4 regions of the uncultured Exiguobacterium sp. genome follow, and region 1 is predicted to be linked to each of the others. Evidence: riboswitches for the same ligand, from Rfam matches in the RefSeq annotation. Region 1 holds a riboswitch; each other region holds the start of a gene.
The links. Region 1 has a riboswitch for S-adenosylmethionine ahead of ACHWTJ_RS15535 (2,3-diketo-5-methylthiopentyl-1-phosphate enolase). Riboswitches for the same ligand answer to the same signal wherever they lie in the genome.
Positions count from the first base shown of each region.

Region 2: linked by a shared signal. The riboswitch ahead of ACHWTJ_RS02215 (alpha/beta hydrolase) and the one ahead of ACHWTJ_RS15535 (2,3-diketo-5-methylthiopentyl-1-phosphate enolase) in region 1 are both predicted to bind S-adenosylmethionine.
Region 3: linked by a shared signal. The riboswitch ahead of ACHWTJ_RS13820 (Na+/H+ antiporter NhaC family protein) and the one ahead of ACHWTJ_RS15535 (2,3-diketo-5-methylthiopentyl-1-phosphate enolase) in region 1 are both predicted to bind S-adenosylmethionine.
Region 4: linked by a shared signal. The riboswitch ahead of ACHWTJ_RS13100 (LLM class flavin-dependent oxidoreductase) and the one ahead of ACHWTJ_RS15535 (2,3-diketo-5-methylthiopentyl-1-phosphate enolase) in region 1 are both predicted to bind S-adenosylmethionine.

Region 1 covers NZ_CAXYJR010000007.1:299,595-303,806, forward strand. The annotation lists gene ACHWTJ_RS15525 (methylthioribulose 1-phosphate dehydratase) at 1-202, opposite strand, end outside; gene ACHWTJ_RS15530 (2-hydroxy-3-keto-5-methylthiopentenyl-1-phosphate phosphatase) at 199-858, opposite strand; gene ACHWTJ_RS15535 (2,3-diketo-5-methylthiopentyl-1-phosphate enolase) at 855-2,045, opposite strand; SAM riboswitch class I at 2,116-2,217, opposite strand; SAM riboswitch class I at 2,423-2,526, shown strand; gene mtnK (S-methyl-5-thioribose kinase) at 2,605-3,771, shown strand; gene mtnA (S-methyl-5-thioribose-1-phosphate isomerase) at 3,768-4,212, shown strand, end outside.
Region 2 covers NZ_CAXYJR010000005.1:61,257-65,468, forward strand. The annotation lists gene ACHWTJ_RS02200 (type B 50S ribosomal protein L31) at 53-298, shown strand; gene ACHWTJ_RS02205 (DedA family protein) at 334-984, opposite strand; gene ACHWTJ_RS02210 (thymidine kinase) at 1,168-1,782, shown strand; gene ACHWTJ_RS02215 (alpha/beta hydrolase) at 1,862-2,620, opposite strand; SAM riboswitch class I at 2,688-2,789, opposite strand; SAM riboswitch class I at 3,039-3,142, shown strand; gene ACHWTJ_RS02220 (methionine ABC transporter ATP-binding protein) at 3,229-4,212, shown strand, end outside.
Region 3 covers NZ_CAXYJR010000006.1:148,599-152,810, forward strand. The annotation lists gene ACHWTJ_RS13810 (aldo/keto reductase) at 1-7, opposite strand, end outside; gene ACHWTJ_RS13815 (hypothetical protein) at 166-369, shown strand; gene ACHWTJ_RS13820 (Na+/H+ antiporter NhaC family protein) at 414-1,724, opposite strand; SAM riboswitch class I at 1,806-1,910, opposite strand; gene ACHWTJ_RS13825 (metal ABC transporter solute-binding protein, Zn/Mn family) at 1,980-2,957, opposite strand; gene ACHWTJ_RS13830 (alpha/beta hydrolase) at 3,126-4,115, shown strand; gene ACHWTJ_RS13835 (histidine phosphatase family protein) at 4,133-4,212, shown strand, end outside.
Region 4 covers NZ_CAXYJR010000006.1:2,920-7,131, reverse strand. The annotation lists gene ACHWTJ_RS13110 (hypothetical protein) at 1-279, opposite strand, end outside; gene ACHWTJ_RS13105 (RimK family alpha-L-glutamate ligase) at 357-1,304, opposite strand; gene ACHWTJ_RS13100 (LLM class flavin-dependent oxidoreductase) at 1,301-2,359, opposite strand; SAM riboswitch class I at 2,434-2,538, opposite strand; gene ACHWTJ_RS13095 (DUF975 family protein) at 2,651-3,289, opposite strand; gene ACHWTJ_RS13090 (DUF2325 domain-containing protein) at 3,354-4,212, opposite strand, start outside.

The sequences.
Region 1 (4,212 bases):
TCAATTGACCGGTCGCATCGACATGAACGAAGTCGTCAGGAGTCGTCTGCCGTTTATCTTTTCCGCTTGCCGTCACAAGGAATTCAACCGGGACACCGGACGTCCGAATGGCGAGATTGCCACTCGTACCAGGGAACCAATCGCGCGCCGCAAGCTCTTGTTTGATGGCGCGTAGCTCTTCATACCGTCGCATGAATGTCATGTTGTCACCTCCGCTCGTGTTAAATCATGAACGATATCGTGGAACGTCTCAAACGGTGTATAGGCGATATCGTTCTCTTCACACAACGTGATCAGATAATCACGGGCATAGACACGATCCGCTTGTTTTGCGAGTTCGAAGTCCGTCACCGAGTCGCCGATGACGATGATGACGTCACCGTCTTTACGTAGTGTCCGAGCAACGGACGTTTTACAACAGCCGCATCCGTTCGTGCAATGGGCATCGCAGACGTTTGGCCAATCGATATGGACGAATGGACCACTGAAATCAGCAACGTTACAGTAAATCTGTTCTTGTTCAAGGAATGGCGCTAAGATCGGTTCGACGAAAAAGTCCATTCCACCGCTGACGATCGAAAAATCGATGCCTTGACGACGACTGTACTGCAGTAACTCCGAAAATCCGTCGCGAATGACCGCACGCTCCAACAAAAAGTCAAGATAGGCTGTTTTTCCGTCAGACGGCAGAAGTGCGAACATTTGCCCGACACCACTCTGAATCGATAACGTCCGGTCGAGTACGCCGCGTTTCAACGGTTCGAAGTCACGCGCTGGCGCAAATGCCTGCATGAGCGCGATGATATTATCCTGTGTCGTCACCGTACCGTCGAAGTCACAAAGAATCCGTACGGTCATGACTTGATCCCCCAAGCGTCGAGGGCAATCTGTAATTCTTCATGACGAGAGGCTGCCGCCGATAGGGATTCAGTTGCGAGTGCTGCATCGAGTGCCTGACGGAAAGCGATGACACCAGCCGCAGCACCTTGCGGATGACCATGTACGCCGCCACCGGCGTTGATGACGGAATCGATGCCGAAGTCCCGTACGAGTTGAGCGACGAGTCCAGGATGAATACCGGCTGAAGGAACCGGGAAGATCGATTTCGTCTGACCGAGACGAGTCGCTTCGACTGCGATGCCACGGGCGACATCCTTTGGCAAAGCGACATTGCCGTAAGGAGACGGGAATAGCGTCAAGTCTGCTCCAGCAGCACGCGGTAATGTGCCGAGTAAAACAGGGGCCGCGACTCCGTGATTCGGGCTAGCAATCAACGCACCGCTATATGCTGGATGATTGAAGATCGGAACGTTGATTTCCGGATCACTCGCCAGTTCGCGTAAGACGTCGAGTCCGTATGTGAAGGTATTCAGCAAGAAAGCAGTCGCTCCAGCGTCAATCAATCGTTTGGCTTGATCCTTGAGCGTAAAGACGGGACCGCTGAGTGTGATCGCATATAACGCACGTTTACCAGTCCGGTGGAAGTGAGCATCGATGACCTCACGTCCGATTCGTGCCCGGTCAATCGTCGGTGTTAACGGATTGTCGTATAGGATCTCATCGTCTTTGACGAGATCAATCCCACCAGCGAGTTGTCCTTCGAGTTGATCACGAAGAAACGATAAATCGCGTCCGATGATTCCTTTGAAGATGCTCATTAACAATGGGCGATCTTCGACACCAATCAAGGAACGGACCCCTTCAATCCCGAATTTCGCACCTGGAAAGTCCGACGTAAATGTATCGGGTAGTAGCAATTCCGTTAATTTGATTTCACCGTCGAGTGAGAGTTTCCCGAAGACGGTCGTCAGAATCGCAGAAAAGTCGCGCGACACGTTATGTTCCGGATAACGAATCGTGATATATCCTTTGCCATCGCGCTCTTCGGTATGTACGACTTCCCCTTTGAACGAGGCGAGTTGTTGTTGTTCGAGATGATTCAGTTCCGTCCAAGAACCGACTGTCAGACCAAGCGCGAGTTGTTCAGCGCGCTGCTCGAGTCGATCACGGGCAGTCAATTGATAAGTAGCAGTGATATAAGCCATGTCTTTCCTCCTTCAACAAAAAAATGGTCTCTCGTCAGCGACAAGAGACCATGAATGATTCGAACGTGGACTCTTATCTGTCAGCTTAGTAGCTGCAAGAATTAGCACCGTGCCAAAAGGTCGGTTGCTGCGACATCGTAGGGCTTGTCCCTCCGTCTGCTCTTGATAAGAATTGGATGAAATTGTGAAATCTAATTGCAATTTTTACATGGGAATCGTCACTTGTCAAACTATTTTTAGAAAATTTATTTTTTTGAAAATACTCTTTCTATAGATGACTTAAAAATGATGTCCGTTTCTGCTTGATTTCGATTTGACAGCGAGGAAGTCGATTGCGTAAGATTCAAATCAATATCACACACGACAACTACATACGACTCTTATCGCGAGTTGGCAGAGGGAATTGGCCCGATGACGCCGCAGCAACCGACCACTAGGCACGGTGCTACATCCAACAGACGTTTCGTCTGAGAGATAAGAGGACGCAGTGACTTTCCTGCGCCTCTTTTCGATGACGAAAAGAGGCGCTTTTTCGTGTATCACATAGGGGGAAACTGAGATGACATACAAAGCATTTACAGAACAGGACGCGATTGATCGTGTTCGAACATTAGGACTGATCGGCGACGGAGCCGTCGAAGCAGAAGAGATTGGCGACGGCAACCTCAACCTCGTGTTTCGGATTCGAGAAGGTGAACATCGATTGATTCTAAAACAAGCACTCCCGTATGCAAAAGTCGTCGGTGAGAGCTGGCCGTTATCGCTCGAACGGGCGTGGATCGAGCAATCCGCACTCCGTGAATTCGCACGGCATGCCGTACCGTTCGTGCCACGTGTTTTTCATGCCAGTCATGAAGAGGCGTATACGGTCATGGAAGATCTTTCACATCTGACGATCGTTCGAAGCGGTTTACTTGCAGGTGAACAGTATCCGTTGCTTGCGGAACATATCGGTTCTTATCTCGCTCGGACGTTATTCCATACATCGGACTTTGCACTTGGTCCGGTTGAAAAGAAACGTGTCGCCCGAACGTACTACAATCCAGACTTGTGCGACATTACGGAAAAATTAATCTTCACGGATCCGTTCCATGACGCGGAGACGAACGAGATTGAAGCCGGACTCGAAGGAGAGGTGGCACGTCTATGGGCAGACGATGAGTTGAAACGCGAAGTCGCAAAACTCGAAGCGCTCTTTATCACGAAAGGCGACGCCTTATTGCATGGCGATTTACATACAGGCAGCATCTTCGCCTCGGCGACGGAAACGAAAGTCATCGATCCAGAATTCGCCTTTTATGGTCCATTCGGATTCGATGTCGGGCAGTTCATTGCGCATCTATTCTTCGCGGCATATCCAGATTACCCGGCACTCCGTGATGCCCGAATCAAGGACATCGATACGTTCTGGCTGACGTTCGCTTCAACGTTCCGTGCCTTATGGGAACGGGAAGCCGTCGAACCGTTCCAGGCATCAGGACTCGTCGATGATGTACTGAGTACGATCTTGCAGGATGCCCTTGGCTTTGCCGGTTGCGAATTGATTCGGCGGACGATCGGTCTTGCACCGGTCGCTGATTTAGAATCAATCAATTCAACGACGGAACGCTTAGAGCGGAAACGTCACGCCCTCCGTCTAGGAGCAGCGTTAATCAAACGCCGTACAGAATGCCGGACATTCGATGATTTAAGAAACTTTGATGTAACGGAGGAACTTAGCCGATGAGTACATTCGTTCAAAGTATCCGTTACGAAGACCGTGTCTTGACGATTCTCGATCAGACACGTCTACCGCAGGAAGAACACTATGAAGTCATTACCGATCTCGCACAAGCAGTCGAGGCGATCAAACAACTGCGCGTTCGGGGTGCACCTGCGATCAGCTTATTTGGGGGATTCGTGCTTGTTCAGGAAGCGTACCGGTTTGAAGCAGAACTACCGATCTACAAGCAAGCCTTGCTTGAGACATCGGCGACGTTACTCGCGACACGACCGACGGCCGTCAACTTGCGAAATGTCCTTGATCAACTGAATCCAATCATTCGAGACGGGACGTCGGTAGAAGAGATTCGCGAACGGCTCGAGCAGCGGACGATTGCCTTATATGATCAAGATGCTCAGACGTCACGTCAAATCGGGATTCATGCGTTGGAATTGTTCCAGTCAG
Region 2 (4,212 bases), on a different contig from region 1:
TAACTTACTCTGGCTCAGCAAATGGACCAGGGCGGAAGGAGAGAAATCAACCATGAAACAAGGAATTCACCCTAACTACAACAAAGTAGTATTTATGGATTCAACGACTGAGTACAAATTCTTAAGCGGTTCTACTCGTTCTTCGAACGAAACGATCACTTGGGAAGATGGTAACGAGTACCCACTCATCCGTGTGGATGTGTCTTCAGACTCGCACCCATTCTACACAGGTCGTCAAAAGTTCAACGCGGCAGATGGTCGTGTCGATCGCTTCAACAAAAAATACGGCCGCAAGTAATCACTTGCCGGTTCTTAAAAAACAGCCTGCCTCCTTTACGGAAGCAGGCTGTTTTTGTATAGGCTGAATTGCGAACGATACGCAAGATACGTCTTCAAGACGAATGAGAAAGCAATTCCACCAACAATCCCAATCAAGTACGGCAGGATATCCGGATGCGCCAAGATGTAGTCGACGATTTTATGGAACGAGATATGACGACCGACGAAGTAACCGGCGCCTAAAAATACGCTGATCCAAATCAAGGCACCTGTATACGCATAGCTCGCAAAAACGCGAAACGGCATTTTTGAGACACCCGCAAAAAAAGCAGAGAGCTGACGAAGACCCGGTATGTAGTAACCGATGATCAAGACCGACTTTCCGTAACGACGAAATCCGGCTTCAGCGGAGAGAATATGTTTTTCTGAGATGCGCATTTTCGGTCCGACGCGATGCAGTAGAGGCATCCCGAGTTTTAAACCAAGTACATAACTGATTGTCATTCCGATGCAACTTCCGGCATAAGCGGCAAGAATCGTACCGAGGAGCGGTAGATTGCCTTGATGCATCCAAAATCCGGACAAAACGAGTAGGGTCTCATCAGGAACCGGTAATCCCACGATACCACCTGCGAGAAGAACGGAGAGACCAAGCGCACCATATTGGTGCAGGATGTCGTGTAAGAGATGATGAATCGGGGACACCTTCTTTCGTGAGAATCTTCTTCTTCAGTGTACAGGAAATAGGGGACACTTGGAATGAAAGGACAAAAATTCTAGGGAAAGAAAAAATGAATTTTGATTTCCGGAAGTCAACCCTTTTTCTCGATACCGTTTCGAGCTATACTCGTTAAAGTGACTATTTTTAGAGGACGGTGTCGGACGATGATGCATGTAATAAATCAGTACGGCTGGATCGAAGTAATTTGTGGCAGTATGTTTTCCGGGAAATCGGAAGAGTTGATTCGTCGTGTCAGACGGGCGCAGTACGGCAAACTGCCTGTTCAAGTATTCAAGCCGGCAATCGACGACCGGTACCATGAAGAACATGTCGTTTCTCATGTAGGTAACTCCGTCGTAGCCATCCCGATGGCGACGAGTCGAGACCTTTATGCGGCAGTAGCAGAAGAGACACAAATCGTTGGCATTGATGAAGTTCAATTCTTTGATGATGAGATCGTACAAGTCATCGAAGCACTCGCACAAGACGGAAAACGCGTCATTTGTGCAGGGCTCGATCAGGACTTCCGAGCAGAGCCATTCGGTAAGATGCCGGAATTACTGGCACGGGCAGAATTTGTGACGAAACTACAGGCAATCTGTCTTTCGTGTGGTGATCCGGCTTCTCGGACACAACGGTTGATTGATGGGAAACCAGCGAACTACGATGATCCGATCATCCTAGTCGGAGCGTCGGAATCGTATGAGCCACGGTGCCGCCATTGCCATGAAGTGCCTGGAAAACCGAAGCCGCTCCAATCGGTGCAACACCAAGAAAATTAAAAAAAGACGTACCGATGATGGTCGTCCTTTGATGTAACAGCTATTCGATTCTAAGTGAAGACGAATAGCTGCTTTTTTATTATCCTGTTTCCTGTGAGAACCGGCTCGAGCGTTCGATGAAGCGGATCGATTCACGGACGATCAGATCCTGGTCATGATCGAGTGTCGCGACGTGATACGAGTTGAGTAAACAGTAGCTTCGTTTATCATTTGTTCCGATGTGCTGATGCAGATAATCCGAGCTCGACGGCGGAACGACGTGATCGGTCGCTGAGTAAAGAATCAAGGTCGGTAGAAGGATCGATCCCAAGCGTCCTTTCGTTTCATCCATCAAGCGGACGAGTTCGAATGCACAACGGCTCGGAACGAGGTCATAGATGATTTCGAAGGCAGACCGTTTGATATCCGGTGCCCCTTCCGGTAAATACTGTGGCCCGTCCTCGAACGAGAGTGATTCATAGGACGGAACGGAGAGTGCAGCATTGATTGTAATGATGCCGGCGAACGGAATCCCGTCAGCAGCGAGTGACAGCGCAAGCGTCGCACCCATTGATTGGCCGATAACGAAAACTTGATCGCATGTTTCTTGTAGACGTGCATAGCCGTCTTGCAGGCTTTGTTTCCAACATCGAGCAGTCGATTGTTCGAACTCGCGGACGTTCGTTCCGTGGCCACGTAAGCGCGGGGCATAGACGGTAAAACCTTCAGCAGCAAATGCCTCACCGACGTCTCGAACACTTTGCGGTGTGGCATTAAAACCATGACAGATCAGAATACCGATCGGTCCACCTTGAAGATAAAATGCTTCGGCACCAGTCAATACAGGATAGTTCATCATTACTCTTTTTCCTCCATTCATGAAAAAAACTCGTCGACGTCACTGCTTGGACGCCCACGAGTTTTTCACCGTATCATCCAAAGCCGCGCTTTGCTGGTCGGAGCACCTTACAGATTGCAGGTTGCCGTGAAGTCATAGAGCCAGGTCTCTCGTTCACTCTTGATAAATATCATATTGGAATTGTCGGATTAATCATTGAAACGATGGTAGCACGTTCGAAAATGACTTGTCAAATCGTTATTGACGAATCATGATCCGTTCAGTAAGCTAACTCATAACTTGTTGATCCATCGATATGCGCCAAATGGATTATTTTTGCAAAGTTGGTTGACTTTTAAAGTTCCGACCCGTAATGTAAAAATTAGTTTTACGACATAAGCAACAACGCAACAACACACATACGAATTTCATACCGCAATACTTATCCAGAGAGGTGGAGGGACTGGCCCTACGAAACCTCGGCAACAGACTCATTATGAGCACTGTGCCAATTCCATCAGACAGATGTCTGAGAGATGAGTGGAGTGGATTCTGCCACTGTGCGGATCCAGGTCTCTTCTTGTTTCTCAAGAAGGGACCTTTTTTGTTGAATGAAGGGGGAAAACGGAATGATTGCATTTCATCAAGTCAAAAAAACGTACGTCACGAAAGATCAGACGATCGCAGCGCTCGATGGTGTCGACCTGACGATCGAAAAAGGCGAAATCTTTGGTGTCATTGGCTTTAGCGGTGCCGGGAAAAGTTCACTGCTCCGCTGTGTCAATCTGTTAGAACGACCGACGTCAGGGACGGTGACGGTTGATGGGGAAGATTTAACGCAACTGTCTCCGAAAAAATTGCGTCAAGCAAAACAACGGATCGGGATGATCTTTCAGCACTTCAATCTATTAAATGCGAACACGGTCTTTACAAATGTCGCAAAACCACTCGTTCTTGCAGGCGTCAAGAAAGATGAGATTCGACGCCGGGTGATGGAGTTGCTCGAATTCGTCGATCTCGCGGACAAGGCGGATCATTATCCAGATCAATTGTCGGGTGGGCAGAAACAGCGCATTGGTATCGCCCGGGCACTCGCGACGCAACCTTCCGTCCTCTTATGTGACGAAGCGACGTCAGCGCTTGATCCCCAGACGACGCATCATATTCTCCAGTTATTAAAACGGATCAACGCGGAGTACGGGATCACGATTCTCTTGATCACCCACGAGATGGGTGTCATCCGGGAGATTTGCGATCGTGTCGCCGTCATCGAAGCTGGGAAACTGATCGAGTCAGGAACGGTCTTTGATGTCTTTTCAAACCCGCAGACCGAGACGGCAAAAAACTTTGTTCGGTCTGTCATGCATGACGAGATTCCAGCATCGATTCGCCAGCTGATCGAGTCGCGTGCGCATCCGATCTATAAGATTCACTTCCTCGGACATCACACCGGACAACCACTCTTATCGCAAGTCGCAAAACGCTTTGACGTCGATGTTAATATCCTGCACGGGAGCATCACAGAGTTGCAGGAGACACCGTTTGGCACTCTGCTCGTAGAATTAATCGGTGAGACGACAGAAGTGAAACGTGCCTTACACTACATCGATCAG
Region 3 (4,212 bases), on a different contig from region 1:
ATTGCATGTGTTACTCCTCCTCATAAAACGTAGTTTAGATTTGCTTGTTTAGTTTAGCACGAACGAGCATAGCCGTCCGTTTCTATGCTCATGAAGAGATAGGATATGAGGTAAAATAGAAGCGTAATAAAATCTGAATGCCTGTCCAAAAAAGGAGGATAACAGATGGCTCAAAAGAATAAAAAGCTATCAAAGGGAGCTTGGCTTAGTATTAGTGCCTTGCTGGTCACACAAGCAGTGAGTCTATTTTTTAGTGCACGAAAGTCAGGACGTAATCCGTGGGTCTGGGGAGGCGCTGGACTCCTTCAGTTTCCACTTCCGGCAATCGCCTATTTAATCTTAGAACGACAAGCAAAGCAGAAAAAATAATGAAACAGGTCCAATCGTCGACGCGATTGGACCTGTTTTTATGGTTAAGAAGAAATTTTTTCTTGTTTCGTCGAAGTCTTCTTCATCCGTGGCAATCCGAAGAAGATAGCAATCGATCCACAGACGAAGAGCAGGAACGGATAGAACAGATACGGAATCAGTTCCGGCGAAGCCGTCTTCGTCAACTCTGCTGCAATCAAGAGTTGTGCCCCATACGGAATGATACCTTGAATACCGCAAGAGAAGATATCAAGAATACTCGCTGATTTCTTACGATCGATTTCATACGTATCGGCGATTTCAGCCGCGAGTGGTCCAGCGACGAGAATCGAGATTGTATTGTTCGCCGTTGCGAGGTTCGTCGCGCTGACGAGTGCCGCCATACTGAATTCGGCACCACGACGCTGTGAAATCTTGCGCGTCAACGTCTCTTTCAAGTAGGCGATTCCACCGTTGAACGTGATCAAACTGACGAGACCACCCATGAGGAGCGTCAAAATCGAAATCTCTGCCATGCCCATCATTCCTTTTGACATCGAAAGGACGAACCCACTTAAACCGAAGCTACCGTCAATCATACCGATGATGCCAGTGAGCAATGTACCACCGACGAGAACGAGGATGACATTGACACCAAATAATGCAAGGACGATGACAGCGAGATATGGAATCAATTTGTAGAACTCGAATGCTTTAGCCGTTACCGCATCGCCAGAACCAGAAACGAACGCGAGTAAGATGACAGTCAAGATGGCAGCCGGTAGGACGATCATGAAGTTCGTCCGGAATTTATCACGCATGTTCGTTTTTTGCGTCCGGACGGCGGCAATCGTCGTATCTGAGATGAACGACAGGTTATCGCCGAACATCGAACCCCCAACGACTGACGCTGCTGCGATTGCGACGTTGATGCCTGTTGCTTCATGAATACCGAAGGCGATCGGTGCGAGCGCAGCAATCGTTCCAGTCGAAGTTCCCATTGCCATCGAGATGAAGGCAGCGATGACGAACAGACCGCTCATCAGGAGTGACGGAGGTAGGAACGTTAAGGCAGCATTGACGGTTGCATCAATCGCACCGATCGCTTCCGCCGTTCCAGAGAACGTACCGGCTAATAAGAAGATGAAGACCATAATCATGATGTCGGGATTTCCGGCACCTGTTGCAATTCGTTCGACCGTTTGATTAATGGATCCTTTTGTCGTGATTGCAGCAAAGATCAAAGCGATCAATGCGGCGATAAGAATCGGAAATTTGTAAAAGTCGTCATAGAAGATCCCGGCTCCGATGAAGAGGACTAGGAATACGACGAGAGGAAGCAGCGCCCATTTGTTAGGCGTGATCGTTTCATTCATTGTTGACACCTCGTTTCTCAAAGATACAAAAAAAGACCCCTTCGCAAGAAAGAAGGAGGTCTTTATGAAATAAAGACGCTCTTCTTATCTCTCAAGCTTTCGCTTGCTGGATTTGGCACAGTACGAATCAAATCGTCCGCTGCCGAAACATCATTGGGCCAGTCCCTCCGTTTCTCGCGATAAAAAGAAGTCATTCAATTGTTGTAAAACACGTTTCTTACCGTATCGCATTGAGTAACGCGTGTCAACTGTACTTTACTGAAGTGCCTTTTTCAATGTTTGGACGTTTTCTTCCATCAAATTGAAATAAGAGCTGTTTTGTTGAGCTTTCGTGACCGACTCTAGATTATGAATCGTCACGGATTCAGCTCCGATTTCTTTTTGGATGACACGTGCGACCTTTGGTGAGACCGTTTCTTCGAACGCGACGTATTTCAAATCATGCATCCGTGCTTCTTTCACTAAAGCAGCCAATTGTTTTTGCGACGGTTCATCGGAAGGGGATATACCCGCGATTGGCAGTTGTGTGAAACCATATCGTTCTGCGAGGTAACCGTAAGCCGCATGCGTAACGAGAAGTTCTTTTTTCGATCCATCAGCGACCGCTTGTTTGAACTCTTCATCGAGTGCGTCAGCTTGTTGATCGAACGCTTTTAAGTTTTTTTCGAATGTTGTTTTGTCTTTTGGTACTTCTTTTGATAGAGCACTTGTAATCGAACGTGCCATTGCTTTTGCGTTGACAGGGTCGAGCCAGACGTGTGGATCGTATTTTCCGTGGTCATGCCCCTCTTCTTCATGCGTATGTTCATCCGTTGTATGATCATCGTGCCCTTCTTCTTCATGTGCATGAAGTGTAGCATTAGATTCTAGTAAGTTGACGTCCTTACTCGTCTCGACGAAGCGGACATCCGTGCCATTTAGACTCTCCTGGATTTTTTTCGAATACGGCTCGAGCGTCGTACCGGTTAAGAGGAACAAGTCGCCCTTAGCAATCTCAGTGAGTTGTTTTGACGTCGGCTCGTAAGAGTGGGGATCTGCTCCAGGTGGAACGATCATCTTGACGTCGACTTGATCACCACCGATTTCGCGGGCAATAGCAGCCGTCGCGAACGTCGATGCATAGATTTCTGTCTTTTTCTCATCTGAAGTCGATGAATTGGTGTTCGATCCACAAGCTGCGAGGATACTAGCGCTCGCGAATGCGACCGTTAAAGCAGGAACGATTTTCTTCATTATATGTTACCTCCGTTATTAAAACGTAATTATTCCGATTTGGACTTTTTCACTATAGCGGAACGCTGAAGAAGCGTCAAGTACGAATACCGAGACGTTCGACTTCTTTTAAAACGGGGTAAAAGATAACAAAGTGAAGAAACTGGCACGTCTTTTGGAGGTGATCAAGTGAAACGTGAAACTGCATGGCTAATGGGGGGAGCTGCATTACTAACGACAGCAGCTGCGGGAGCAAGTATCTGGAATAATTACGGTGCATTACTTCGGTGGACTGAACCCGCCTTGCCAATCACAGAAAAGCAACTCGCACCGCGGACACTCCTCTATAAACAAGTGGGAGACCGTGACTTACAACTCGATCTCTACTATCCGCCGGGGGAAGGACCGTTTCCGGTCGCCATCTACGCACACGGTGGCGCGTTCGTTCGAGGAGAGCGTGAAGACATGTTCTGTTTTAGCCCGATCGTTGATCGCTTGCTTGAACTTGGGGTTGCTGTCTGTAGTATCGATTATCGTCTGTTCGAAGAAGGTAGTTATTTTCCGGATAACCTCGAAGATGTAAGAGATGCATTATGTTTTTTGAACAAGAAAGCGGAGGAACTTCGCATTTTAAGAGGACGGATGATGGTATGGGGAGACTCAGCCGGAGCTGCACTCATGCTGACGACGGCACTTGCCCCATCTGCTTTCGTTGGGGAGCGCGATGAGCGACATATGCCATTGATCAGTGGTGTCATCGCCTTATATCCACCGACGAATTTTTTGTTGTTTAATTTCATCCAGACGTGGATTGCCCACATCAAGTTCTACAAAGGGGGGCGGGAAGAATGGCGCAAGTTGATGACGCACGTCTCACCTGTCACACACCTATCATCGGATGCCCCACCAATCATGCTCCTGCATGGCAAAAAAGACCCAATCGTCCCATTTTCCCAAGCCCTACATTTCGTTGAAAAAGGAGCCGATGTCGGAGCGGATGTTCGTTTGTTCTCTTTTCCGAATGGTACGCATTCACTTGCCAGTTTCGCTCAAACAGAAAATCCATTAAAAATTGAACGGTTACTTGATCGCATCGAGCAATTTACTTGTCAGGTGCTGTTACTGCCACCTCGGCAACTTCCGGATGAAAAACATGATACAATCAGTCATATTTCTTGAATGAAGGAGACAGAGACATGACTGAAATTTGTTTAGTGCGACATGGTCAGACCGATTGGAACTTAAATGAGCGGATCCAAGGAAGAGAAGATATCCC
Region 4 (4,212 bases), on a different contig from region 1:
CATCTCGATCTTGAATATTTTAGCCAACGTGAATCCAATCGTGTTTTGTTTGAAATCTGATTCATTCGTATACGCTAAATCGGTCACGATGTAGGTTTCAAGTCGATTGCCTTGCATGTACGTCTGACGATACGTTGAACCAACGACACCGGGTTTTCGTTCAATCACCTCATGCTGGACGACGCCCGGAATCAAGCGTTGCAGCCGGGTGTGATCAAACAGATGCCATGCTTCTTCGATCGGAATATCGAGCTGTCGTTCTTCTCTCCACGTGATCATACACCTGCCCCCTTTTTTAATAGAAATACCCTGTCATCCGGTCTTGTAACGTCCGGTGACAGGGCGGGAGCAGATTCTTATTTTACTGTGCTTGTTTCAAGGGCTGCACCGAGGAACTTCGCCAGTTCGAGCATGCCGTAGCGTCCTGCAGCTGCCTCAGCATCCGAATTGTAATTCGTATTCGTATTGACGTCATACGTATAGATCGTACCTGACGCATCCTTGATGAACTCGATGCCAGCGACAGCGATTTGGTTCGCTTGAAGGAACGCTTCATACTTTTCAATAATTGGATCATTGAAATCTTCAACGATTTGGAACTTCATCGGTGTTTGTGGCGCTTCTTCTCCGACTGGGCAGAACAAGTCGTCAATCACACATGCATCTGCCGGGCAGAGTTCGAATCCTTCTGACGTATCAACTCGAACCGCGTAGACAAACTTTCCACCTACGAACTCACAACGCGTGATATACGGCTCCGGTGCTTGGATATATTCTTGAATCAACGTGATCCCATCGACTGGTTCGTCGAATGTCGGACCATCGAGATAAGATTCAAGTGCTTCAATCGAATGGAATAACTGGACACCAAGACCTTTCCCGGCACGGTTGTGTTTTGTGATGAATGACGAAACACCGATTTCTTTTGCTGCTTGTACGATTTGATCGCGTCCGACGGCAGCCGTCGTCTTCGGTACACGAATCCCAGCCTTACGCAACGCCGTGTATTGATTGACTTTGCTGACTTCTAGACGAAGCGCACGCGTTCCGTTAAAGACAGTCCGGTCATGCTCTTCTAACCAAGCGAGGACTCCTTCCGTCAACTCCGGCGCGTAACGATGCCCCCGCGTATGCGAAGAGGCACTCATCCGGCTGTAAAAGACACCTTCTGGCGGCAGTTCATCCAGCGGAACGATTCCTTCATTCAAGTGCCACTGTTCATACGGCAATTCGAGTTCTTCGAGACGTTTGATGAGATGATCCGTCCATTCTTGGTTTTCGTGGAGAATATGAATTTTTGTCATGATTGTTGACCTACCTTTCGTTTCGCTTCGACCAGCGGCATTACGTCACGAGCAAAGCGCTCCATTTCTTCAAGTTGTGGTGAGAATTGTAACAAAAGTAACGTGACACCGACGGCTTCGAACGCTAGAATCCGTTCAGCGATTTGTTCTGGTGTCCCGATTAAATTCGGACGTAGACCACGGTTCGAGACGGAATAATCGTTTCGCTCGACCTGTTGCTCCAGTTGCGATTTACTGATGAAATCCTGATAACCCGCATAACCGGCGCTGTCTTCCTTGACGTCTGTGATCCGTTGCCACTCAAGAAGCGCTTCTTCTTCCGTATCCCGACAAATGATGTAGGCCGCAAGACCAAAGCTCTCAAGCGGTGCGTGTCCCGTCGCTTCCCGACGTACTTTCATATCGTTGATTTTATGAGCTACCTCTTCGACCGTGCCCCCATGCATGACATAAGCGTCACAGTGTTCGACGATCGTCCGCTTTCCAGCTTCACTCTCTCCACCAGCGTAGAGCTTGATGCCTGGACGCTGGACGGGCTTCGGATGAAGTTCCGCCTGCTCGATCGTGTAGTGATTACCGGAGAAGCTATACGGTGACGCATCTGCCCATAGTCCTTTCATGACCGTGACGAACTCTTCCGTCCGAGCATAGCGTTCATCGTGTGCTGTGAAGATACCGTTGTATTGTTTGGCTTCCTCTGCCCACCACGCTGACACGACGTTGAGCGTAAAGCGTCCACCACTCAACTGATCGATGTTTGCCGCCATCTTCGCCGTCGTCGCTGGATTATGGAACCCGGGACGTACAGCAGTCATGATCTCTAAGCGTTCCGTCGTTGCAGCAATCGCCGCTGCCGTCGTCCATGCCTCAAGACTCGGTTCCTTAATGCCTTTGATATCATTCAAGTTCAATTCCGCGATCAACGTCGTCGAGAAGCCGATCCGTTCTGCTGTTTGTGCGACTTGTTTCGCATAATCGAATGTCGCAGGCATCTGTTCATCTTCGACGTTACGTAACCATCCCCCAAAAATCGGTAACCAAAAACCATACTCCACTCTATCGTCCCCCTTATCATAAAAAAACGCTCTTTTCGAAGTTCGAAAAGAGCGACGGTATCTTGTCCTGTCCGCTCTTATCTTCGGAAGGTATATCCCTTCCTGGAAGTAGCACCTTCCGCCGTAGCGGGGTTGCTGAAGTGTCTTCGGGCCAGTCCCTCGACTTCTCTAGATAAGATGTGTTGCATTCATCGTACAAAATTCACTGAACTAAAGCAACCATTAAACCGTCTTTTCCAATCGGAATTATTTCACGCATAAAAAATCCCGACGTAATGTCGGGATCAGGAATTAATATGGTGCGACGAAATCTGATGTTGGCTCTGGTGCTTGTTCACCACGAACACGATCATAGAATTTTGCAAAGGTGACACTGAAATACGGTGTAATCCACAAGAATGCTAGACCTAGGGTAACGATTCCTAAAAGAGCCCAACCAATAAACGATAGTAAGAGCATGAATGCTTCCATTTTATGCCCGTCCATCATTTTCCGGGAGCGTGTAATGGCTTCTAAGATACCAATTGATGGTTCATCCCGCAAAATATAGAACGTTAGCATGTAAGAAAATGATTTAATGATTCCCGGTACGACTAATAGCAGAAACCATAGGAAGATAAAAAAGAATTGTACGATAGCTAGACCAATCACTTTGAAAAACATGCCATATGGTTCAAATAAATCCGTTACTTTCGTTTCTTCTCCACGAGCAATCGACATCGCAATCCAAGTCCAACCGACTCCGACCGGAATCAATAAAATCGATACTAATGATACGACGAGATCCATGGTATTAGCTGGTTCGTCCACATCTGATCCAAATAATCCAGGTACACCTTGAATAATACTAAACAGAATAACTGTTAGGACTGCGAATCCCCAACGACCGCTGAGCGACGCCTTTGCCGCTTTTTTTAATTGAGATGACATGAGTAAGGTCCTCCTTGAAAAAATAAGTTCTCACCTTACTCTACGGCTTATAACTTCTAATGTTTCACTCTTTTTTCAATAATTTCCCGTCTCGTTGCTGGTTAAGCCAAGCGCGCTCAAGTTGTCGCTCACATGCCGTGTATAACGAACGTCGACCATCGAGGCGTTCCATCGCAAATGGAATACCATGTTTTTTCGCCTGCGCGATGACATGTGCACTCGCTGCATGAGAAACGCGACTCGTTACGACGACGATCGCGTCCGTCTTTTTGGCGAGGCAGGCAATCTTTTTCGCGGACTGTGCGTCTCCTGCCAGATGAATCAATTCGATCCCCGTCGGCGCAAAGAACTCACGATAGACAGCGGTCTGTTGTTCGTTTCCAACGATGACGAGACGCATGCCTGTGAAGCGCGTGAAATCAAGCGGTGTCTTATCAACGAAATCCATCAATTGTCCGGGTACAGCTGTCGTCACGATCGGTTCAATCGTTCGCTCTTTTGGCATACGGACGCGACGCTGCGCTTTTTTAGCTTTCGGCACCGTTTGCCGTTTCATTTTCCGTGCATACCGGTCCGATTTTTTCGCTGTCACAGGTGTCTTCACTACCGGTTGTTCTATCGCTGATGAGCGGTTGGATGATGTATTGACGATCGGTTCTTCATACGTGAACGGATGCTTCCAAGCAATCGTCAGTGTATCCTTCCGTCCCCGCCACATGACGAGATCGACGAGTTGCCCTGCTTCCAGTCGGAAATAGCGCATGTCTTCTACCGGTACGACATAATAAAACGGTCTGCCCGACTCATCTTGCAGTGGACCATTCACCGTTTCCTCAATGATTCCATGCGCTTTGACGATTGCTTGTTCAAACACGACACGTTCCGGATTCTCTTTCATTCGCTCCGTCGAGACGACGGCTTCG